DNA from 2 places in the Latilactobacillus sp. VITA-14 genome. Region 1 is predicted to be linked to the other one. Evidence: predicted binding sites of a transcription regulator. Region 1 holds the regulator's gene; the other holds the start of a gene.
What was found. Region 1 encodes Rex, which represses fermentation and respiration genes when NADH is low (regulators of the CRP and FNR family bind a similar motif). Its sites were predicted from a motif close to TTGTGAANTANTTCACAA; they were not measured.

Region 1 (7,978 bases):
GGTCCATGCCTGCTGCTGGTGCTGGGTTGTCTTCTGGTTTGTCAGCAACCACTGCTTCAGTTGTTAACATTAAGGCAGCCACACTAGCTGCATTTTGTAATGCTGAACGTGTCACCTTAGTTGGATCTAAGATGCCGGCTTCAATCATATTTTCCCAGTTGCCGTTGGCTGCATTGTAGCCGACTTCAACTGGTTGTGATTTAACTTTTTCAACAATTACTGAGCCTTCAAGACCAGCGTTGGTTGCGATTTGACGAACAGGTTCTTCCAATGCACGAAGCACAATGTTAATCCCGGTTTGAACGTCGCCTTCTTCTTTAAGCGCAGCAACACTTTCGATCACATCGATTAATGCTGTCCCACCGCCGGCAACGTAGCCTTCTTCAACAGCTGCACGCGTTGCGTTCAAAGCATCTTCAATCCGATATTTTTGTTCTTTCAATTCTGTTTCTGTGGCAGCACCGACTTTAATCACTGCAACGCCACCAGCTAATTTAGCCAAGCGTTCTTGTAATTTTTCACGGTCAAAGTCTGATGTTGTTTCAGCAATTTGTTTCTTGATGTTTTCAACCCGTTCAGCGATGGCATCTTTGCTACCAGCACCTTCAACGATTGTTGTATCATCTTTTGTAACAGTTACCTTACCAGCTGTCCCTAATTGATCGATAGTTGTTTCTTTCAATTCTAGACCGAGGTCACTTGTAATCACTGTGGCACCTGTTAATGTGGCGATATCTTCTAATTGTTCCTTACGACGATCACCAAAACCAGGGGCTTTTACAGCAACCACGTTGAATGTCCCACGAATCTTGTTCAAGACAAGTGTTGGTAATGCTTCGCCATCAACATCATCAGCGATGATTAACAAGGCTTTACCTTCTTGCACGATTGATTGTAAAAGTGGTAAAACATCTTGAATATTTGAAATCTTTTTATCTGTAATTAAGATATATGGGTTATCTAGGTCAGCTTCCATCTTATCGTTATCCGTTACCATGTATTGTGACAAGTAACCACGATCGAATTGCATCCCTTCAACAACGCTTAATTCAGTATCAATCCCTTTTGATTCTTCAACTGTGATGACCCCATCGTTGCCAACTTTTTCCATTGCATCAGCAATTAAACGACCAGTTTCTTCGTTAGCTGATGAAACAGCAGCCACTTGGGCAATGGCATCTTTACTTTCGACTTTGTGTGAAATTTCGTGTAACTTCTTAACAGCTTCTTTAGTTGCTAATTCAATCCCACGACGAATCCCAACTGGGTTAGCGCCGGCTGTGACGTTCTTCATCCCTTCACGAATAATTGCTTGAGCTAAAACAGTAGCAGTAGTTGTCCCATCACCAGCGATGTCATTCGTTTTTGAAGCCACTTCAGAAACTAACTTAGCACCCATATTTTCAAAATGATCTTCTAATTCGATTGCTTTAGCGATTGTCACACCATCATTAGTAATTTCTGGTGAACCGTAAGCTTTTTCCAAAACAACGTTCCGGCCTTTTGGTCCTAATGTTGTTTTCACTGTGTTGGCTAATTGGTCAACCCCTGCCAACATTTTTGAACGTGCGTCTTCTGAAAATTTAAGTTCTTTTGCCATAATTTATTCACCTCAAAAAATTTTTTTGTTTATTATTATTCAACAATAGCCATAATATCTTTAGCATGGAGCACTAAATATCGTTGACCTTCATATTCAACTTCTGAACCTGCATATTTATCGTAAATAACTTCATCGTTTTCTTTAATATCAAGTGGAATTCGTTTGCCGTCACTTGTTAATGTGCCGGTACCAACTGCGACTACTTTGCCGGTTTGTGGTTTTTGTTTAGCATTACTTGCCAAAACAATCCCACCTACTGTTTGTTCTTCTTCGTCTTTAACGGCGATAATCACGCGATCTTCTAATGGTTTTAACACTTAAAATCCCTCCATCAATTTTACTTTTTTAGCACTCTATCATATCAAGTGCTAATCACAATTTTTATCATAGCATTTTTTCAGAACATTGCAAGTATTATGCTAGCACTTTTGCAATTTGAGTGCTAATACGCTAAGCTATTGTCACAACAACCTTTGAGGAGCTTTCACATGACGCTATACAAACAAAATTTTTCAATTATCATTAGCTATTTGTTCATTTTATTGATTCCTAGTGCAGTCGTCCGTTTTGGTCATCTATCTGCCTCGTTTTTTCTAATCACAACCATTGTTGATTGCCTCGGTGCCGCCTGGTTACTCTATCTTAATCAACGCACACAAGCCAATGCCATTGAGCAGCGGCCTTTCCCACTCAAACCCATTATCATTTGGGGGGTGTGTGGCATTGTACTGGTCTTAGTAATTCAGATTCTCGCCGGCTTCATTGAACAAAACATTCTCCACATCACTGCCAAATCGCTCAACACCATTTCACTGATGACCATGATGCAACAACAACCGTTTCTTATTTTAGCAACGACCATCGCCGCACCGATTATGGAAGAAATCACGTTTCGCAAAGCAATCTTTGGTGGATTAGCCAGTCGCTTAAACCGCATTTTAGCCGCCATCATTTCAAGTTTACTGTTTGCTTTTTTACATCAGGACGGGCATTTGTTAATCTACACGGCCATCGGTCTTTTCCTATGTTGGCTGTACCGCAAGACAGGTTCGATTTTCACCACAATCATCAGCCATGCTGGGATGAACCTGATCGTCACTTTACTGTATCTCAATCGTTAAAAAAAGCGTTCAAACAGGCGGCTACTACGAGCAACTTGTTTAAACGCTATTTTTATTCTTGATTTTGTTCATCAGTATAATTATCGAGGAAGTAAATCAAAGTTTGTAGTTCTTTAGCCAAATCAACATTTTGAATCCGTACGTTTGATGGCACAGAAATTCGAATTGGCGTAAAGTTCATAATCCCTTTAATCCCAGCAGCCACTAATTCATCGGTGACTTCTTGAGCTTCATCAATTGGCACTGTTAAAATGACAATCTCGATCTGTTGGTTCTTCAATTGTTCGGCCATCTCGTCCATTGAATAGACAGGAACACCGGTTTGAATTGTTCCAATCATTTCGGGTTTAACATCAAATGCTGCGCTAATCCGAATATTATTGGTTTGCTTAAAGTTGTAGTTCAATAAGGCGTGGCCTAAATTCCCCACCCCAATCAATGCAACGTTTGTCAATCGATCTTGGTTCAAGGTCTTCTTGAAAAAATCTAGCAACGAAGCGACATCATAGCCATAACCACGTTTGCCCAGTGCACCGAAATATGAAAAATCACGACGAATTGTCGCACTATCTACTTTAACTGCTTCAGATAATCCAGTAGAGGAAATTTTAGTTTTCCCTGAATTGTTCAAAAAGTTTAAATAGCGGTAATATAAAGGCAATCGTTTTGCAGTTGCTCTTGGGATATTATTCTCAACCATTTGAAACCTCCTTTTTGATTTGCTTGTGAAAATAGTGTAGTACCATACTGAAATCATACTGAATTTTCTTGTGAAAAGCAATATATTTACAATTTTGACTGTCCATCGTTTAAATCTGTTATGATAGTTGACAGTAGTATTATAAAAATGAACGCAATTAACTTTAAAAAACACCGCACGAAAGGATTTTTAGCCGTGATATTATTACAAGTTCAACAAGTCGCACGCAGTTTTGGCGGCGATTACCTTTTCAAAAACGCACAACTCGAAGTACAAGACCGCGCCCGTGTTGCCCTCGTTGGTCCAAACGGGGCTGGTAAATCAACCTTATTAAAAATGATTGCCGGCATCACAACGCCTGATGAAGGCCAAATCATTCTTAGCAAAAATGCTCAAGTCGGTTACTTAGCGCAAGATAGTGGCTTAGACTCAACCCGGACAATCTATGCGGAGATGTTAACCATTTTCGATGATCTCCGCCAAATGGAAGCCCAAATGCATGAACTCGAGACCGCAATTGCGGACACAACCATTGACCATGCTAGCGAAGAATATGCAGCCTTACTAAAACGATATGACCAAGTCCAACACGATTTCTCTGAAGCTAATGGTTACGGCTATGAAGCCGAAATCCGTGGCGTCTTACATGGTTTCCAATTTCCAGAAGACACCTTTGAAAAGCCAATCAGTACACTATCGGGAGGCGAACGCTCGCGACTCGCACTTGCTAAGTTATTGCTTGAGAAAAAAGACGTCCTTATTTTGGACGAACCAACGAACCATTTAGATATCGAAACACTAACATGGTTGGAAAATTATTTACAAACTTATCCCGGTGCCTTGCTCACCGTCTCGCATGACCGGTACTTCTTAGATAAAATCACTAAAGAAGTCTACGACATGAGTCGCCACACATTGACCCATTATACCGGCAATTACAGCCATTTCTTAAGTTTAAAAGAAGCTAACCTCTCACTCGAATGGAAGGCTTATGAAAAACAACAAGCTGAAATCGATAAACTTCAGACCTTTGTTGATAAAAACTTAGTGCGCGCAAGTACCACGAAACAAGCCCAAAGTCGCCGCCGTCAACTCGAAAAGATGGATAAATTAGACCGGCCGCAAAACGAAGCCGGTAAAATTCATTTTCATTTCGAAAGCGAACATCCAAGCGGTAACGAAGTATTGCAAGTAAGCGATGCCGCTGTCGGCTATTCCCCCGATAAAATCATGGTACAACCAATCAATTTTGAAGTGAACCGCCACGAACGCTTAGCCATCATCGGACCTAACGGAATTGGTAAATCGACCCTTCTCAAAAGTATCTTGCACCAAATTCCGTTCATCAAAGGCCATGAAAAAGTCGGTAGTAACGTTTCAATCGGCTACTACGATCAAGAGCAACGCAATTTACACACTAACAAAACCGTCCTCAACGAATTATGGGATGAACACCATACAACACCTGAAAAGGAAATTCGCACACTACTTGGTAGTTTCTTATTCACCGGTGACGATGTTTTAAAGGTTGTGTCACAACTCAGTGGTGGTGAAAAAGCCCGCTTACTCTTGACGAAACTCGCGATGAACCATGACAATTTCTTAATCATGGATGAACCAACGAACCATTTGGACATTGATAGCAAGGAAGTCTTGGAAAAAGCCCTCCGTGAATTCGATGGCACCGTCCTCTTCATTTCCCATGACCGGTATTTCATCAATCAAGTCGCCACTGGCATTATCGAACTATCAGATACTGGTAGCAAACGATACCTCGGTGATTACGATTACTACCTCGCCAAGAAAGCTGAAGAAACAGCTTACGCAGAAGCAGCTAGCCAAAACAGTGCAATTATCCAACCAAGTGCCAATGTACAAGATGCCTACAAAGCAAGTAAGGAAAACCAACGTGCACAACGGAAACTAGAACGCGAAGTTACTGCTTTAGAAGAAAAAATGGCCGCACTAGAGACTAAGGCCAACGCAATCCAAGAACAAATGACCCAAGCAGACGTAATTACTAAACCCCTCATGCTTCAAGAACTACAACAAGACCTAGAAAAAGTCCAAGCTGAACTCGCTCAAACAGAATCAGACTGGGAAGAACAAGCGATGGCACTAGAAGAACTAACACAATAGAGTGCGTCAAAAGCCGGTTATGCTGCGAGCATCAGCCTAACATGGCGAATGCTTGCTACAAGCAATCGTTTGACTTGTGTAGCTAAGCACAGAAATATGCCTGCACCACATAAAAAAGGGTAGCGATCAATATCGCTGCCCTTTTGCATTTTAATTAATTTGTTTGCCGAACGGACTTAACGATAACGCCGCTAGCTTAAAGTGTTGCCGGCCAAATGGAATCCCAATAATCGTAATTGATAATAATAGCCCCCAAAAGACATGGCTCGCCCACATCACAAGACCACCTAAGAAAAACCAAACAATGTTTAATAAAAACGAACCTGCACCCCCCGTTGAAACAACGGTTGCGTTAAACGGCATCAAGGTCAATGCGCCAATCTTAAAACATTGTAGCCCGACTGGAATTCCAATAATCGTAATACTCCAGGCAATCCCCAGAATAAACCAACCGATAGCCTCTACTAATCCCCCGAATAGCCACCAAATTAATGTACCAATTAAACTCATTGAATAAACTCCTTTATACTTGATTGCCTTAATTATACCTGATTCATAAACAAAAAAAGCGGTAGCCGCCTAAAAATAGGTCGCTACCGCTTTTCTTAATCTTTTTTTAACCGATTAATGCTAACGCTTGTTTCAAGACAGTTTCGCCGTCCATCATGCCGTAAGCCTTCATATCAATTACTTCAACACCGATTCCTTTTGGTGCCAATTTCTCTTTAAATTGACCTTCCATGAAACGAACTTGAGGGCCTAATAGTACGCAGTCAATTTTTTTAGATTCGAGTTGGTTGTCTGCATCTGAAGCGCCAGTTGCAAAAATTTCTGCGTCTAAGCCTTGTGCTTCAGCGGCCTTTTGCATCTTTGAAACTAATAAACTTGTTGACATCCCTGCTGCACAACATAACATGATTGTTTTTTCTGCCATAATGAATTACCCCCTTAAATTTTAATTGATTAGAAAACGACAAAAGGCTTATAAAAAGCGTTTTCATTTCTTCTATATTTTTAGTATAAGCGCTTTCTTTCTTAATGTCAATTAATGTTATTTAAAAATATATAAGCCGCTCATTTTGTTGACCTATCCCCATCATTAACCTGTCACCTGTTATTTTATCGCATGAAAGGTATTTTTTATGCTCCCTACTAAACACAAAAAAACTGCTAACCAATGCCTAAAAATCGTCGGTTAGCAGCTTTTAGCTATTTTATTGTTTAGTATAGAATCGTTTTAATTTTGTCTGGCAACGCGATTGTGCCCGTTTCATCTGTTCAAACGTGCAATCTAGCTGACGACACGCTTGTTCAACTGCTAGTTGCCCCGTCAAAACCCGAAAGGCCACTAACTCTAAAGCAGATAGTGTCTCTAAGTACGCCCGCATTTCAACCGTTGACTGATAGTATGCAACGGTATCTTCAGCGAGCGCATTGCATTCCGGACAACAATCAAATAACAGGGCTTGCTGATCGACCCGTCGTTTCTGAGCAAGTTCTTTGCGAATCAAGTTTAATACGTGGTGGTGAAAGCGTAATTTATAAAAACCACCAAAACTTTTGCCGCAATTTTGATCATAACACTGGCAAGTCTCATAACAGACGATTCGCGCTTCTTGTAACCAATCGTCCTCATCAAATAAGCGAATATAATATGGAGTAAAGGTGCGATAAACCATTGGTAAATAGGCTTTAAATAAAACATCCAACGCCTCAGAATCGTTTTCAACCACCGCTTGAATTAAGTTTGCATCACGTTTTGCTGATTCCATCAACGAACCACCTCTCACGCAACCCCACGCCTTTATCTTAACAAGTTATCGTACATTTATTAAGAGAACGTTTGTTTAATCATCTTTTTCAGCACTTAGTGCATCTCGCATCTGTGCAAGTTGATCTAGTTGCGCCGGATTCCACGGCATATTCCGTTGCAAGGTCCGATCATGATAATGCTTGGCATCATGGTCAATTTCACGGCGCGTTCGGCGAATCTCACGATAAAAATCGTGCGAAGACACCCGCAATGCGCCCCGTGAAAAAATCGTCCACTGCTCAGCTTGATCACTCGAAACAACCGTCACTTGCGTAATCGGCGACATTAATTTACCCGCTAAGCCTTCGATATAACTGTCCGCTGTTTCATCCTCATCGGTGAAGACAACTTCCAAATCATACTGCGCATAACTTTGTTTAATCCCTGGCACATACATTGCATCAAATACTAAGATGACTTCAATCTCACGAAACTTGCGATATTCTGATAATATCTGCAATAAACGATCACGCGCATCCGCGAGATGATCATTTTGTTTCAACTTATTCAGCTCGGGCCAGTTCCCAATGATATTATAACCATCTGCAATTAAGATCTGTTTTTTCATCTGCTATACCAAAGGTTGACGGCTATTATAAGCC
Region 2 (7,978 bases), on a different contig from region 1:
TATGCCATACGTCTAACGTCCCTTCTTTCGTTATCGACTAAAAGTTAATAACTTCTTTAACCTTATTTTCAATATCAGTTGCATTTGGTAACCAAGTTGCTTCAGCTTGTCCAAATGGGAATGGCGTATCAGGAGCTGAAACACGTGCAATTGGAGCTTCCAATGAAAGAACAGCACGTTCTGAAATTTCAGAAGCAACTTGTGCCCCAACGCCTGCTTGTTTTTGTGCTTCTTGAACAATAACGACCCGCCCTGTTTTTTCGACAGAGGCGATAATTGTTGCAACATCTAATGGTGCAATTGTTCGTAAATCAATTACTTCAGCTTTAACATTCTCTTTAGCTAGGTTTTCGGCCGCTTTAATCGCTTCTCTCACCATTGCACCGTAAGTGATGATTGAAACATCTGTCCCTTCAGTAACCACAGCTGCTTTATCAAGCGGCACTGTATAAGATTCATCAGGTACTTCTTCGCGGAACGACCGGTATAATTTCATGTGTTCAAGATACAAAACAGGATCGTTTGAACGAATCGCAGAAATCAATAAGCCTTTGGCATCATATGGATTACTTGGCACAACCACGCGAATCCCTGGAATTTGCGTGATCATTCCTTCAAAGTTATCTGAATGTAATTCTGGGGTATGCACGCCACCACCAAATGGTGCACGAATCGTGATTGGCATGTTGCGTGTGCCACCCATCCGATAACGTGTTCGTGACATCTGGCCAGCAATCGAATCCATTGTTTCGAAAACAAAACCAAAGAATTGAATTTCAGGTACAGGGCGGAAGCCTTCTAGTGCTAAACCGATTGATAAACCACCAATCCCAGATTCAGCTAACGGTGTATCAAAAACGCGGTCTTCACCATGTTTAGCTTGCAACCCTTCAGTTGCTCGGAAAACCCCACCGTTCTTCCCAACATCTTCCCCGAAAATCAAGACGTTCTTATCATCTGCAAGTTCTAAATCCAGCGCATTTGTAATTGCTTGAATCATCGTTTTTTGTGCCATCTTAATTCGACTCCTTTGCACTGTATTCTGCAATTTGTTCTTTAATATTTTGTGGTTGGTCTTCAAATGTAACATTCAAGAAATCTGTGACTTTTTGTTTTGGCGCAGCATCCGCTTCGTTGATGGCTGCTTTAATGTCTGTTTTAACTTGTTCGATCAATTGGTCTTCTTGATCTTGTGACCAAAGTCCCTTATCAGTTAAGAAACGACGCATTCTAACGAGTGGATCACGTTTCAACCAAATATCGTCTGTTTCTTTGGTCCGATAACGAGTGGGATCATCCCCTGATAATGTATGTGGTCCATAACGATAGGTTAATGTTTCAATTAAGACCGGTCCGTTGCCAGCAGTTGTAAATTCACGCGCTTCTTTCATCACTTCATAAACTGCTAGTGGATCCATCCCATCGACTTGAATGGCAGGAATCCCAGCTGCGACCCCTTTTTGAGCCAACGTTACAGCAGCTGTTTGTTTTTCACGTGGGACCGAAATCGCAAAGCCGTTATTTTGAACAACGAAAATGGTTGGTGCTTTAAAAGCACCCGCAAAGTTCAAGCCTTCATAGAAATCCCCCTGTGAAGTCCCACCGTCACCGGTATAAACGTAAACAGCATTTTCTGATTGGCGCTTCTTCATCCCAACCGCAACACCCATTGCTTGAATGTATTGCGCGCCGATAATGATTTGTGGTGGCATCGCCTTCAAAGATTCTGGATACTTGTTACCGTCAATATGGCCTCGTGACCATAGGAATGCTTGTGATAAAGGTAGCCCATGTTGCACTAATTGTGGCACATCCCGGTAACCAGGGAATAAAAAGTCGTCTTTAGTCATCGCAAAGTTACTTGCTAATTGGCTGGCTTCTTGCCCAGCAGTTGGTGCATAAAATCCTAACCGGCCTTGACGGTTCAAAGCAGTTGCTCGTTGATCAAGCACACGCGACCAAACCATTTGTTTCATCAGTTCAACCAATTGGTCATCACTGAGATCCGGCATCAATTCCGGATTAACAACCTGGCCAGTCTCATCTAAAATTTGAACGGTCTTAAAATCTTGGCTCTCATCGCTCAATAACTTCTCAAAATTAACTGCAGCTTTATTATTGACCATAGTATCCATATCTCCTCTTTAAAAAACTGTTTTAATGACTGCTTATATCTGTATTACTTAAGCATCTTTACAAGACTAATTTAGCATTTCACATCACTAAATGCAAGCGTTTTATAAGCTATATTAGTCAGTTTACGCTTTCATTAGTTTTTATTACATGTGAATCTAATCACTAGTTAGCTAATTTTCACGTCTGTTCTATATCTGTTATAATTTAATTCCGTTTTCTGTTATATAATAGCAAATAATAGGCACAAAAAAAGAGTCCGCCGTAGCAGACTCATCGTTAAATTTAAGTTGGGGTAGTTCTATGCCAAGACCGGTTGGGGTATCTCAGCGTTGCCAGCATGCACTAAGAGCTCTTGAAACACTCTGACTACTGGTTTAATTTGTTGACTGACTTGCACGCACCGTTCACTTACCCGCAAATCATTTAAATCAATCGCAACCTTAATTTGACCAAGGTTGACTAACTTAATCATTGTTAGCAGGATTGCCCCGACAACCAACGTTGCCAAACCCATGAAAGCAAATTGATTAACCATTAATACTGCACAAAACGAAACCAATGCAGCTACCGCCATCATAAAAGTGCTTCCCACTCTAACTTTAGGTGTTTGTGCTTTAGCACCAATCGTTGCATCTAGCACAACGCCGTGCACCATTTCAGTCACTACTTCGCCCGCTTCAATAACGTTAACATCTTTGTTAACTGTTGCGATTGTAACGGGTGTCTTTTCGCTAGCAGCCAATACCAAAATATCACCGGGCACAATTTGATCTGCACCGATTAAGCGTAAAAAACCATCACGCATAACGCTAACCCGTGCTTGTGAATTTTCTAATACTGCTTCTCTTTTAGCAGCTTCGACAGTTGTTAAGCCACTTGGGCGAGTTGCCAATAAACGCATTAACATCCCACTGCTTGTAATGCCAGTGAGGTTAACGTCTTTTTTTAATTTCTTGTGCATCGCGTTCGACACTCCTTCCCTTTTGAGGAAGTCGTCGTAAACCGCTAGCCTAATGCTGGCAGTAAAATGACAGACCACCTCGAATGATCACCATCGCTACTACTTACAGGTCCTTCAGCTGTTTTCATCATTTTACTCACCAGACTTTCTCTACTTTAAATTTAGTCATACCGCTTTATCCGACAAAAAAAGACGCACAACAATTGAGCGTCATCCATTTATCATGGCGTTCCCAATCGTTCAGTTTTAGCACTATATGACGTAGAAACCATGTTCAGCTACGTTAGAAAAAGCCTTCATTGGCAGTTTCAGTTGACTCAATTGGCATCTCTCGATGTTTCTGAGTAGCAGCGTTTGTTCATATAGGAGCCTCACCTAACGGAAAAGCAATATATCTATACTCTTATACTACCCGTTTCACTTTAGCAGGTCAAGCAATTCATTCCGTTTTAACTTGAATTGTGCTAGAATAATGAATGACGAATTAATCGGAGGTCTTAACTGTGATATTAATGAAAGATATTATCCGCGAGGGTAACCCAACACTTAGAAAAATAGCTGAACCTGTTACTTTTCCACTATCAGATGAAGATCGGCAACTTGCTGCTGACATGATGGCATTTTTAGAAAATAGCCAGGATCCTGAACTTGCTGAAAAGTACCACTTGCGCGCTGGCGTCGGTTTAGCTGCACCCCAAGTAGATGTTTCAAAACAAATGTCTGCTGTCTTGGTCCCTGGACCAGACGAACCCATCTTCAAAGATGTGATTATCAACCCTAAAATTATCAGCCACTCTGTTCAAAACGCAGCACTTGCTGAAGGTGAAGGTTGCTTATCAGTTGACCGCGAAGTGCCCGGCTTTGTGCCCCGCCCTGACCGTATTACACTACGTTACCAAGATTTAGACGGTGAAAGCCACAAGATTCGCTTAAAAAACTACCCAGCTATTGTGTGCCAACACGAAATCGATCATCTAAATGGCATCTTGTTCTTCGATCACATCAACAAGCAAGACCCATTCGCAGCACCAGATGACATGATTATTATTGAATAGAAGTACGATTGGTTGTGCTTAGCAACTGAGCATTAATACAGAATTGGCAGTTATCCCGAATTGTGGGATAACTGCCAATTTTAGATTAAACGGGAGTTGTTGCACCCAAGCGCACGTTAAAGAAGAAGTGCTGATTCGAGTTGGTCAGGCTTTGAGGCTTAACGGTAAAGGCTACTCGAGAAGCACATAAAAAAGCGTGATTGAAATCTCATTAGAAGATTTCGATCATGCTTTTTTTATGCTTTCACCGCTTCAGGCGTATCGGCAAATTGACTGTTATATAAATTAGCGTACACACCGCCGGCAGCTAATAGCGAATCGTGCGTCCCTTGTTCAACAATTTGACCATGGTCCATCACTAAAATCAAATCCGCGTCGCGAATCGTTGAGAGTCGATGGGCAATGACGAAACTCGTTCGCCCTTGCATGACTTTTTCCATGGCTTTTTGCAATAAACCTTCCAATCGGGTATCCACCGAACTAGTTGCTTCGTCCAAGATTAAAATCTTAGGATCCGCAATCACGGCTCGGGCAATCGTCAATAGTTGTTTTTGCCCAAGCGAAACGTTGCTTGCTTCTTCATCAATCGTCATTTGATAGCCGTTTGGCAACGTATGGATAAAATGATCGACATTAGCGGTTTTAGCCGCATCAACGACTTCATACTCTGTCGCATCGAGTTTCCCGAAACGAATATTATCGGTGATTGAAGCATGATATAACCAAGCATCTTGAAGTACCATCCCAAATTGGGAACGGACTTGTTGCTTGCTTAATTGCTTCGTGTCAACCCCATCAATCCGAATCGTTCCAGATGTCACATCATAAAAACGCATCAACAAGTTAATCATCGTTGTCTTCCCAGCACCGGTTGGCCCGACAATCGCCACTTTATCACCTGGGTTAGCAGTAAAGCTCAAATGGCGAATCAATGGTTTGTCTGGGTTATAGCTGAAACTGACATCATCAAATTCAACTTTACCTTGAACGATTGCTGGCAACGATGCTGTTTCATTATCGGTTGCTTCAACTGGCTCATCTAAGATTTCAAATACACGACCAGTTGCAGCAGCAGCTGATTGAATCACACCAGACAACTGTGTAATCTGTGAGATTGGTTGGTTCACTTGCCAAATATATTGAATGAAGGCTTGTAAATTACCAACTGAAATCACACCGTGCAAGACATAATAACCACCTAACGTTGCCATCCCGGCATACGTCATGTTTGTCGTTAAACCAACTAACGGCATCATCAAGCCAGAAACAAAGGCTGCCTTAAAGCCATAGTCAGTTAACCGATCCGTAATTTCTGCAAAATCAGCAATTGCGCGTTCTTCTTGTCCGTAAAGTTTCAAGACACTGAAGCCGCCATAATTTTCCTGTACAAAGCCGTTCATTTCGCCCAACGTATCTTGTTGGCCTCTAAAGTACGGCTGCGATTTCTGAATGACCCGTCTTGAAATCAATAACGATGCTGGAATCATTATTAATGATAAGAGCGCCATCCAAATATTAATCGTAATCATCATGATCACGGCCGTGATGATCCCTAAGATCGATGTCACAACTTGAATTAAACTCTGTTGTAAAGCGTTCGTAATCGCGTCCACATCGTTGGTTACCCGTGACAAGATATTCCCTTGTTGTTGTGAATCAAAAAAACGAACGGGTAGCGCATTGATTTGCAAATCAATGTCGCGCCGTAAATCACGCATCGCCCGTTGAACAGCCCGCGTCATCCAAAACGAGCCTAAAAACATCGTCACTTGATATAGCAACGCAAAGCTCAAAATCATCGCAATCACCTTCGCGATATAACTAAAATTAATCGCAACGTGTTGTGCTAAATTCCGACTGATTTCAGTAATGGCTAGTCCCATGATCACTGGCCACAGTGCATTAGCGAGCACCGAAATAACAGTTGCGGTAATCGCAAGCCAAAATGTCACTTGATACGGCCCAATGTAGCGCATTAGCCGTTTAAGTTCTCTAATATTCTTCATTGAGTTCCTCCTGTGATAACTGTGATGCCGCAATCGCACGATAAATCTCGTTATCTTTTAATAAGTCGCGGTGAGTCCCAATACCAACCACTTGACCTTCGTTTAAGACGACAATCCGATCAGCATTCATGATAGTCCCAACTCGTTGTGCCACAATCAGCACTGTTGCCTCTTTGGTGATTGACTTCAATGCACCTCGTAACGCCGCATCCGTTTTATAATCCAATGCTGAAAAACTATCATCAAAGATATAAAGCGCGGGGCGGCGGACAATCGCTCTGGCAATCGCCAAACGTTGCTTTTGACCACCAGATAAATTGCTCCCACCTTCGGCTAAATAAGTTTGTAAGCCGTCTGGTTTTTCAGCGACAAAGGTATCTGATTGTGCAATTTTCAAAGCTGTCCATAATTCTTCATCAGTCGCATTCGGATTACCATAACGCAAGTTTTCCGCGATTGTTCCGGTAAATAACACCGCTTTTTGTGGAATAAAACCGATCTTTTGGCGCAACGCCTTAAGTTGATAGTCGCGCACATCATGACCGTCAAGCTTAATCGATCCACGTGTTACGTCAAAAAAGCGTGGAATCAATTGAATCAACGTTGACTTACCACTCCCGGTACTCCCAATAAAGGCAACCGTTTCACCCGGATGCGCTTGGAACGTGACATCCCGAACGACTGGACTTTCAGTCGGACCTGGATAAGCAAAGGAGACATTATCAAACACCAATTCACCTTGTGTGTCGGTTGTTGTTACCCCGTCTTCTTTTTCGGTAATATTAATTGGCGCATTCAAAATTTTTTCAATTCGTTCTGCTGAAACAGCGGCCCGTGGATACATCATGAAGACACTGGCAAATAACATAAATGAAAACAGTACGTGGAAAATATATTCAATAAACGCAATCAACGTCCCAACCGCTAAGTGACCACCATCAATCTGAACAGCCCCTTGCCAAATGATTAGAACGAATACGATATTAAAGATGAACGAAAAGCCCGGTTGTGCTAAAGCCACCAACGTAAACAGCCGGATAGAACTATGACTGTAGTCATCATTCACTTTTCTAAAGCGTAATTTCTGGAATTGTTCCCGCACAAAAGCACGGACAACACGAATCCCAGTCAAGTTCTCACGCAGATTCAGATTAATCGCATCCAGATTTTTTTGTTGTTCCGTCGACATCGGTTCAGAAACGCGACCAATCAAGACAACCCCCGCTAGCAGGATTGGAATTGCCGCAAATACAATCCATGAGAGCGATTGACTTGTCCGTACAATCATGAAAGCACTCGCGACGATCATCATCGGGGTCATAAACCCTGTCCGCAACACTTGGGTCATAAATTGCATCACCTGGAAAGCATCATTAGTGGTCCGAGTAATCAAAGAAGACACACCAAATTCGCCATACTCACTATGGGAAAACTGCATGGTTTGTTTAAAAATATCGTTACGAATGTCACGGACGATATTGGTGGTTAATTTGCTACCAGTATAAGCCAAGCCAATTAAGCCAATTAGTCCGATTAAACAGATTCCAACCATCAACAACCCAAATTGCCACACAGGACCAAAGGTATGTTGATTAATTCCTTTATCAATAATTTGTCCTAATAACGTTGGTAACCCCAATTCGATTAGAATAAATCCAAATACGCAAATAAAGTTCCAAAATAGTAATTTCTTATATCGGATCGTATAGCGCCACATTAATTTCATCGGTGCAAACTCCTTCTAAACTTCAAATTTAATCTTCTACCTGTGCCATATCTTTAACATACTCGATTGTTTCGCGATTGACAATAAAAGCAAC

Region 2: the regulator Rex is predicted to act here: its motif matches at 2,284-2,301, upstream of pdhA (pyruvate dehydrogenase (acetyl-transferring) E1 component subunit alpha).

The regions. Positions count from the first base shown of each region.
Region 1 covers NZ_JBJKTM010000004.1:83,084-91,061, forward strand. Annotated here, with positions in the region: gene groL (chaperonin GroEL) at 1-1,600, opposite strand, end outside; gene groES (co-chaperone GroES) at 1,636-1,920, opposite strand; gene ACF1X7_RS03060 (CPBP family intramembrane glutamic endopeptidase) at 2,092-2,724, shown strand; gene ACF1X7_RS03065 (redox-sensing transcriptional repressor Rex) at 2,777-3,424, opposite strand; gene ACF1X7_RS03070 (ABC-F family ATP-binding cassette domain-containing protein) at 3,620-5,563, shown strand; gene ACF1X7_RS03075 (YccF domain-containing protein) at 5,714-6,073, opposite strand; gene ACF1X7_RS03080 (PTS sugar transporter subunit IIB) at 6,180-6,497, opposite strand; gene ACF1X7_RS03085 (sigma-70 family RNA polymerase sigma factor) at 6,778-7,335, opposite strand; gene ACF1X7_RS03090 (NYN domain-containing protein) at 7,411-7,944, opposite strand; gene rlmB (23S rRNA (guanosine(2251)-2'-O)-methyltransferase RlmB) at 7,948-7,978, opposite strand, start outside.
Region 2 covers NZ_JBJKTM010000012.1:32,587-40,564, forward strand. Annotated here, with positions in the region: gene ACF1X7_RS06390 (dihydrolipoyllysine-residue acetyltransferase) at 1-8, opposite strand, end outside; gene ACF1X7_RS06395 (alpha-ketoacid dehydrogenase subunit beta) at 38-1,015, opposite strand; gene pdhA (pyruvate dehydrogenase (acetyl-transferring) E1 component subunit alpha) at 1,017-2,126, opposite strand; gene ACF1X7_RS06405 (hypothetical protein) at 2,435-3,097, opposite strand; M-box (ykoK) riboswitch at 3,322-3,487, opposite strand; gene def (peptide deformylase) at 3,601-4,152, shown strand; gene ACF1X7_RS06415 (ABC transporter ATP-binding protein) at 4,389-6,158, opposite strand; gene ACF1X7_RS06420 (ABC transporter ATP-binding protein) at 6,145-7,884, opposite strand; gene ACF1X7_RS06425 (hypothetical protein) at 7,913-7,978, opposite strand, start outside.